2 regions of the Shewanella sp. HL-SH8 genome follow, and region 2 is predicted to be linked to the other one. Evidence: predicted binding sites of a transcription regulator. Region 2 holds the regulator's gene; the other holds the start of a gene.
What was found. Region 2 encodes sigma-54, which starts transcription at its own class of promoters, with help from an activator protein. Its sites were predicted from a motif close to GTTGGCACGNNNNTNGNNT; they were not measured.
Positions count from the first base shown of each region.

Region 1: the regulator sigma-54 is predicted to act here: its motif matches at 2,352-2,370, upstream of glnA (glutamate--ammonia ligase).

Region 1 is NZ_CP195039.1:33,516-38,151, forward strand. It holds gene ACRWQN_RS00150 (outer membrane protein transport protein) at 1-168, opposite strand, end outside; gene glnA (glutamate--ammonia ligase) at 822-2,231, opposite strand; gene typA (translational GTPase TypA) at 2,797-4,608, shown strand.
Region 2 is NZ_CP195039.1:870,152-874,787, forward strand. It holds gene rapZ (RNase adapter RapZ) at 1-805, opposite strand, end outside; gene ptsN (PTS IIA-like nitrogen regulatory protein PtsN) at 802-1,245, opposite strand; gene hpf (ribosome hibernation promoting factor) at 1,248-1,535, opposite strand; gene ACRWQN_RS03965 (RNA polymerase factor sigma-54) at 1,562-3,055, opposite strand; gene lptB (LPS export ABC transporter ATP-binding protein) at 3,216-3,947, opposite strand; gene lptA (lipopolysaccharide transport periplasmic protein LptA) at 3,944-4,531, opposite strand; gene lptC (LPS export ABC transporter periplasmic protein LptC) at 4,518-4,636, opposite strand, start outside.

The DNA of each region.
Region 1 (4,636 bases), 840 kb from region 2:
ATTACGTGATTGCGCAGACGCGTTATCGGCCATTGCCGCTTCACCTGCAAATGCACGACCTAAGCCGGTTGATGAATATTCTGCTAACTGAAAACCTGCAGCTTGAGCTTGTGAAGTCGTGCCAAAGACAATAGCTGATATTGCCAAAGTGATTATTGTTTTTTTCATTATCATTCTCTTAGTTATTGTATTTAACCTCAGCTCAGGATAACAAATGCATATCAAACAGCTCTTTGCACCGCTAACTGTGTTGAATTTACTTGCAATAGGCTAGCTGTTGACGCGTTAGTTCGCCTTATTACCAGCGCAAAGCTCAAGTTTGAGAGTAAACATCTGAATTTAAATATTTAAATCCCGCTTATTCATCCCTTAACCCAAGTTGAGGTTATTTATATCTGCCTTTAACCCAAAATCACTTTTAGAGTAATTGCTCGGCATTTATACGGCGCAAGTTTACGGATCTAAAACGCCATTGCAACCGCAAGCGTACAAATGCTGGATCACAAAATGATTGATATTACTGATAACTTGCTCACAAGTTATTCAATAAACAAAAGGATATCAACGAAGTGTTGGCTGAATAGTTATAGCCAAATAACATGTAATTTAATTATTTATATATATCAATAACTAATGATAAAAAATTGGTTAATTCTAACGCACACGAGTTAGCTGAATTTAAAACAGAAATTCGCAAAGCATGAGTTAAAACAGAATGAGAAAGGTTGTAAATAATTGTAAAAATAACTTAATAAAAAGCCCCGCAATCTATGCGAGGCTTTTTTTATCACTTAACCGCTAACAAAGTTAGCGCGTTAATATTATAGGCTGTAGTACATTTCAAACTCTAATGGATGAGTAGTACGGGCTACACGCTCAGCTTCTGCAGTCTTCAAAGTGATATAAGACTGGATGAAATCTTCACTGAATACGCCACCTTTAGTTAAAAACTCATGGTCAGCTTTCAAGTTTTCAAGCGCGTTTTCTAAAGAAGTTGCAACTTGTGGGATCTCAGCAGCTTCTTCAGGCGGTAAGTCATACAAGTCTTTGTCCATGGCATCGCCAGGGTGGATCTTGTTTTGTATACCATCAAGACCTGCCATTAATAATGCCGCAAAACCTAAATATGGGTTTGCATGTGGATCAGGGAAACGTGCTTCGATACGACGACCCTTAGGGCTTGGCACTACTGGAATACGAATAGATGCACTACGGTTACGCGCAGAGTAAGCTAACATAACAGGCGCTTCGAAATGTGGTACTAAACGCTTATAAGAGTTAGTGCTTGGGTTAGTGAATGCGTTCAATGCACGAGCGTGCTTGATAATACCACCAATGTAGTAAAGCGCTAATTCACTTAAACCAGCATACTTATCGCCAGCAAATAAGTTGACACCGTCTTTAGCTAAAGATTGGTGTACGTGCATACCGCTGCCATTGTCACCTACGATAGGCTTAGGCATAAAGGTCGCTGTTTTGCCATAAGCATGCGCCATGTTATGAACAACATACTTAAGAATTTGGATTTCATCCGCTTTCTTAGTCAAAGTGTTGAAACGTGTTGCAATTTCGTTTTGGCCCGCTGTCGCCACTTCATGGTGATGTGCTTCTACAACTTGACCCATTTCTTCAAGTACTAAACACATTGCAGAACGTAAGTCTTGTGAAGAATCAACTGGCGCAACTGGAAAATAACCACCTTTCACCATTGGACGGTGACCTGTGTTGCCATCAGCGTATTCTTTACCAGAGTTCCATGCAGCTTCTTTCGCATCAATCTTCACGAAACAACCTGACATATCAGTACCAAAACGAACGTCATCAAATAAGAAGAACTCAGGCTCAGGACCAATCAATACTGTATCAGCAATACCGGTAGAAATTAGATACGCTTCTGCTTTTTTAGCGATAGAGCGTGGGTCACGGTCGTAACCAGTCATAGTACCAGGTTCTAAAATGTCACAACGGATAAGTGCTGTTGTTTCTTCGGTGAAAGGGTCTAAAACAAAAGTAGTTGGATCAGGCATTAATACCATGTCTGATTCATTGATGCCTTTCCAGCCTGCGATTGAAGAACCGTCAAACATTTTACCGTCTTCAAAAAACTCTTCATTTACTTGATGAGATGGAATAGAAACGTGCTGTTCTTTACCTTTAGTATCGGTAAAGCGTAAGTCAACAAACTTAACTTCTAACTCTTTAAGTTGCTTTAATACTGATTCAACTGACATTCTCAAGCCTCCGGTAGGGTCAAGGGTATTCCCTTCTAATATTTAATATTACTGTTCACCAAGTTTTATTGACTCAGCAAACTAATGTAAAAAAATGATGTCCACATGATGACGTTTACTTAGCTATTATCATGCCAGATATATAAGCATCTGATTTATATAAATTTGATATTTTTAGATTTTCTCAAAAAACAAAGTCTGCACCAAATAGATCCATTCTACGCACCATAACAGTGCACAACACCAGAGTGGTGCACGCCAGTTTGATTATATAGAGACTGAAACCCAAAAAGTGCGTACAGATAACAATTTACTGAACAAAATAGCGAAAACTGTGTTTTACATCTTTTGTAACCTAGCCTACGTTAAGGCGATGATAAAGTTTATATCACTAAATTAACGGCAAATTTATAGCACAATAAGACGAAAATATGAGGTGTTCAAAAAAAATCCTATCTACTGAGGCCTTGCTGGAGTAGAATGGCACGCTTTTTTATGGTGGCTATCATTAAATAGTTGCTGTAAATAATCCCTTTTTTTGTTTGATGGTATAGAGGTTTTATCCGTGCTAGAGAATTTACGTAACATCGCCATTATTGCACACGCCGACCATGGCAAAACGACCCTGGTAGACAAATTGCTTGCGCAGTCTGGTACCCTTGCTTCACGTGGAGAAGCGACTGAGCGTGTGATGGATTCTAACGATCTTGAAAAAGAACGTGGGATCACCATTCTGGCAAAAAACACTGCCATCAAATGGAACGACTACCGCATTAACATCGTAGACACGCCTGGTCACGCCGATTTCGGTGGTGAAGTAGAACGTGTTCTATCTATGGTTGATTCAGTATTATTGTTAGTTGACGCAGTTGATGGTCCAATGCCACAAACTCGATTTGTGACTAAGAAAGCGTTTGCTCAAGGCCTAAAGCCAATCGTTGTGATTAACAAGATTGACCGTCCTGGCGCTCGTCCTGATTGGGTTATTGACCAAGTATTCGATTTATTCGACAACTTAGGTGCAACTGACGAACAGTTAGACTTCCCTATTGTTTATGCTTCAGCATTAAATGGTTTCGCGACCTTAGATCCAGATGTAGTTAGCGAAGACATGACACCACTTTTCCAAACCATCGTTGAGAAAGTTTCTTTCCCAGACGCTGATTCGGAAGGTGCATTCCAAATGCAAATTTCTCAAATCGATTACAACTCATACGTGGGTGTTATCGGTATTGGTCGTATTAAGCGTGGTAACGTAAAAACTAACCAACAAGTGACTATTATTGGTGCTGATGGTAAGAAACGTAACGGAAAAATGGGCCAGGTATTAGGTTACATGGGTCTAGACCGTACTGAAGTTGAAATTGCTAACGCTGGTGACATCGTGGCAATTACAGGTTTAGGTGAGCTTAAGATTTCTGACACTATTTGTGCAGTGACTGAAGTTGAAGCGTTACCGCCGTTAACAGTTGATGAACCAACACTAACGATGACGTTCCAGGTAAACACTTCTCCGTTCGCGGGTAAAGAAGGTAAGTATGTTACTTCTCGTAACATTCTTGAGCGTTTACAAACAGAACTTGTTCACAACGTAGCACTACGTGTTGAAGAAACTGACAGTCCAGATCGTTTCCGCGTATCAGGTCGTGGTGAATTACATTTATCAATCTTGATTGAAAACATGCGTCGTGAAGGCTACGAATTAGCGGTATCACGTCCAGAAGTAATTCTTAAAACTGTTGATGGCGAGCTACACGAACCATTCGAAACTGTGACTGTTGACGTTCAAGAAGAACATCAAGGTACCGTAATTGAAAAGTTAGGTGTGCGTAAAGCTGAAATGAAAGATATGCAGCTTGATGGTAAAGGTCGTGTACGTATCGACTTCATCATCCCAAGCCGTGGCTTAATTGGTTTCCAAACTGAGTTCTTAACTGCAACTTCAGGTACTGGTCTAATTTATCATTCATTTGATCACTACGCTCCGCACAAAGGTGGCGATATTGGTCAACGTGCTAACGGCGTATTGATTTCTAACGCAACAGGTAAAGCATTAACATTCGCACTATTCGGTTTACAAGACCGTGGTCGTCTGTTTATTAGCCACGCTGCTGAAGTGTATGAAGGCCAAGTTGTTGGTATCCATGCTCGCTCTAACGATTTGACGGTTAACTGTCTTAAAGGTAAGCAGCTAACCAACATGCGTGCATCAGGTACTGATGAAGCACAAGTGTTAACTACACCGATTAACTTAACGCTTGAACAAGCACTTGAGTTCATCGATGATGACGAATTAGTTGAAGTAACTCCTAAGAACATCCGTGTTCGTAAGAGATTCTTAACTGAGAACGAGCGTAAGCGTCATAACCGCAGTTAATTAAAATTAATGAGTGGCGCTATATTTA
Region 2 (4,636 bases):
TACCACTTGAAAAACGTTTAGCAAGCTGGTCGGCGATATAAACTGAACGATGCTGGCCACCAGTACAACCAATAGCTATGGTTAGGTAGCTGCGGTTATTGCGCTCTAAGTGGGGCATCCATGTTTCAAATAGGTTTTCTATTTGCCAAATGAATTTATTTACCAGCGGTTGCTGGCCAAGAAATTCCTGTACGGGTTCATCTAATCCAGTAAAGGGGCGTAATTCTATTTCCCAATGTGGGTTAGGTAAAAAGCGTACATCAAACATAAAATCGGCTTCGGCAGGCATGCCATATTTAAAACCAAATGACTCAAAATTGATCACTAACTCTTTATCAACACTGCCCATTAAAATTTCACGTACTTGATCACTAAGTTGATAAATATTTAGCTTAGATGTATCGATAAAATGGTCTACGTATTCAGAAATAGGCGCTAGTAGCTCACCTTCAAATTGAATCGCATCTTGTAGGGACATATTCTTTTTCGATAAAGGATGTAGTCGTCGGGTTTCACTGTAACGTTTTAGTAGTGCCTCATCACTTGCCTGTAAAAAAAAGCTTATGACTTCCGTATCGTCAGATAACCACGCTAGCTGCTGCTGTAATACTTTACCTTGCTCTTCTATATTTCGAACATCAACACTTATAGCCACCAGTTCATTGGTGTTTCTAAGCTGTTCTAATAGCCGTCCAATTAAGGGCAGTGGTAAGTTATCAACGCAATAGTAACCTAGGTCTTCTAGTACCCTAAGTGCGACAGATTTACCTGAGCCCGAACGACCGGATACAATGACTAATTTCATGCTGTGATAACCTGATAGAGTTCAGTTGAGTTACTTGCTTTTCGTAACTGCTTAAGAATATGTTTATCCGATAACTTTTCAGCCATTGAGGATAGGGTACTGAGATGTTGCTGACACTGGTCTGCTGGCACCAGTAATGCAAATAAGAGATCCACTGGTTGTTTGTCGATAGCATCAAATGAAATCGCTTCTTCGCACTTTATAAAAACCGCGATAGGGCGAACGATGGACGTTAAACGACCATGCGGGATTGCAATGCCAGAGCCTATTCCTGTGCTACCCATTTTTTCTCTGGCCACTAGGCTTTCAAAAATCTCTTGTGAAGAGAGGGATGGGTACTGGGCTGCAGCTAAATCGCTGATAAGCTCCAGTACCTTTTTCTTACTGCCCGGTGTGGCACAGGAGGTGCATTCCGGCTGCAGGATGGTACTAAGTTCCATCATTAATGCTTAGTTAATTTCTCTTTGTGTTTAATGACCTGACGATCGAGTTTATCAATCAGGGCGTCTATAGCGTGATACATATCAGCATGTTCAGATGTCGCAAATACCTCAGCTCCATTCAAGCTGACTTTTGCTTCAGCTATCTGTTGTTGCTTTTCGACATTTAATACTACGTGGACATTATTGATCTGATCGAAATGTCGTTCAAGTTTTGTAAACTTACTTGTGACATATTCTCTTAGTGATTCAGTAATTTCAATATGATGACCCGTTAAGGTGATTTGCATATTTATCCTCCAATTGCCTAGGTAGATTATAAACTCTTACGTTGGTTTGAGGGAGGGATCATCATCGCTTCGCGGTATTTCGCTATGGTGCGACGTGCAACATTAATCCCTTGTTCTGCCAGAAGATCTGCCATTTTACTGTCGCTTAGTGGTTTTTTCTGGTTTTCAGCAGCAACCAGCTTTTTAATAAAAGCTCTAATTGCTGTAGACGAACATTCTCCGCCATCATCAGTACTGACATGGCTAGAGAAAAAATACTTAAGTTCGAACAGTCCGCGCGGTGTGTGCATATACTTTTGTGTGGTGACACGCGAAATAGTGGACTCATGCATTTCGACAGCTTCAGCTATGTCATTCAACACCATAGGCTTCATGGCTTCAGCACCGTACTCAAAAAAACCTTGCTGAAATTGCACAATACAATTGGATACTTTAAGCAGGGTGTCGCTGCGGCTTTCTAAGCTTTTGATAAACCATTTGGCTTCTTGTAAGTGACCTCGAATAAATTGAGTGTCTGTTGAACTCTTACTGCTTTTTGCCATGGCGGCATATTGTTGATTAATACCTATTTTTGGCATGTTATCAGGGTTCAATTCAACCACCCAACGGCCATTCTTTTTGGTCACTGACACGTCTGGGATAACATATTCATCATCCGGTGGGGTGATCATCGTGCCAGGACGTGGATTTAAAGATTGAATTAATTCAATTGCTTCGCGCAGCTCATCTTCTTTTAGCTTAGTTTTGCGCATGAGTGTGCGAAAATCACGTCCAGCAATCAAATCTAAATAATCTTTGATTAACATTCTGGCATTATCAATATGGGGCGTGTCTGGGGCAAACTGAACAAGTTGAATCAATAAACATTCACTTAAGCTACGTGAGGCGACACCCAGAGGGTCGAAATGTTGTATACGTTTTAGTACCGCTTCGACTTCGTCTAATTCGACAGAATCATCGCCCATAGCTTCTAAAATATCTTCAGTACTTTGGGTGAGATAACCTGTGTCATCAATGGCATCAATAATGGCTGTGGCAATAGCGAGGTCTGTTTCAGAAAAAGGCGTTAGATTTTTTTGCCATTCTAAATGCTCGTATAATCCTTCGGATGTTTCACCTTGGAAGGGCATGTCATCATTTGGCATGCTGCCAGAACCCGAACCAGGGCTTGCCATTGGGGAGGCGCTGTACACTTCATCCCAGGTAGTGTCCATTGGCAAGTCTTCAGACATTTGCTCTTTAGTCATTGACTCTGCGGTGTCGACATTTGAAGTGTCTTTTTCGACTACAGGTGCGCTTACTTCATTGAAGTCAGTTTCTGATAGGTCTTTTGAGTTATCATTTTTGTTGCTAAGTGCTGAAAATTCATCTTCCATTTCAAGCAAAGGATTGGAATCTAATACTTGTTGAATTTCTTGCTGTAACTCCAAAGATGATAACTGCAGCAAACGTATAGCTTGTTGCAGCTGTGGGGTCATAGTGAGGTGCTGACCCATTTTAAGTTGGAGTGAAGCTTTCATTACTGCTGATCCCTAGAAGAATTCGGCTTTCTACACTGATTAAAGTGAGTGATAGTCGCAATTTTTTAACAAATGGTTTTACTTTACCTATACACGATCAATTAACTTAGTCGCCAGAAACATTTTGCCAAGCAAGTGCTTCAGATCCTATTTAGATTAACTATAGCTTGAATTGTTCGCCTAAGTATACTGCTCGAACTTGCTGATTGTTGAGTACTTCAGTTGGGGTGCCTTCGGCAATCAAATTCCCCTGGCTAACAATATATGCCCGCTCACACACATCAAGTGTTTCACGGACATTATGATCAGTAATTAATACGCCTAGGCCACGGTGTTTGAGTTGCAGAATAATTTTCTTAATATCAATCACTGAAATAGGGTCAACACCCGCAAAGGGCTCATCTAACAATATAAATTTAGGATTGGCTGCTAAAGCGCGTGCAATTTCTACCCGTCGTCTTTCACCACCAGATAGCGACATGCCTAAGCTATCGCGAATATGGGTAATATGGAATTCTTCTAAAAGATGCTCCAGTTCCTGAATTCGCTCATCCGAAGTCATCGATTTTCGGGTTTGCAACACGGCCATAATATTATCGTGCACACTGAGCTTTCTAAAAATACTGGCTTCTTGTGGTAAATAGCCAATACCTTTTCGCGCACGTAAATGCATTGGGTCAGCAGTTAAGTCATCGTCATCAATTAAAATGCGGCCATGGTCACTTTTGACTAAACCAACAACCATATAAAACGTGGTCGTTTTACCTGCGCCATTGGGACCAAGTAGTCCGACAATTTGGCCTGTTTTTACAGTTAAGCTGACACTTTTAACCACTTGACGGCTTTTATAGCTTTTGGCTAAGTTCTCAGCTGTTAAGGTAATTTGGGTCATTGGTTACCTTGCTTTTTTAACGGGATTTCAGGTAATTTTTGTGCTGGTGACTCATCATTTTGGAAATTTTCCGGTTGAATAATGGTAATAACACGATCTTCACCTTTACCGGTACTTTCAGCGATAAGTTCCTGAGCATTGATATTGTAACGGATCACGTTACCAGTCACTTTACTGCCTGCTTGATCTAGCTTAGCGTTACCGGTTAATAACAGTCCAGTTGTTGCTAAGTCATAACGAATTTCATTGGCGCTTGCTGTACCTATGCGACCATCATCAAGTTCTTGTGAAAATGTAGCAGGGTTACCGGTCGCAATGAGCGTTTTAGTCTGGCCGTTTTCAGCTGAAAATGCCCGCAGTTCATCGGCTTCGATATTGATCGAGCCTTGGGTAATTTTTACTGGGCCGTTAAAAATAATTTGATTATTTTTAACGTCTGCTCGTTGACTTACGGCAGCAATTTTAAGCTCTTGCTTCAAATCGCCTTCTTTAGCTACGGCGTTGCCTGCTAATACACTAATCGCTAAAGTGCAAATAACACTGCTTTTACCGAGCAATGTGGTTAAAAACTTAATGTGGTTCATATGTCCCTTCTACCTGGCTGAGTAAGGTAATTTGTTCTGCATTGAGATCGGCAAATAGCCCTAAGCCTTGAATAATAAAACCATTACCTTTAATGGTAACTGACT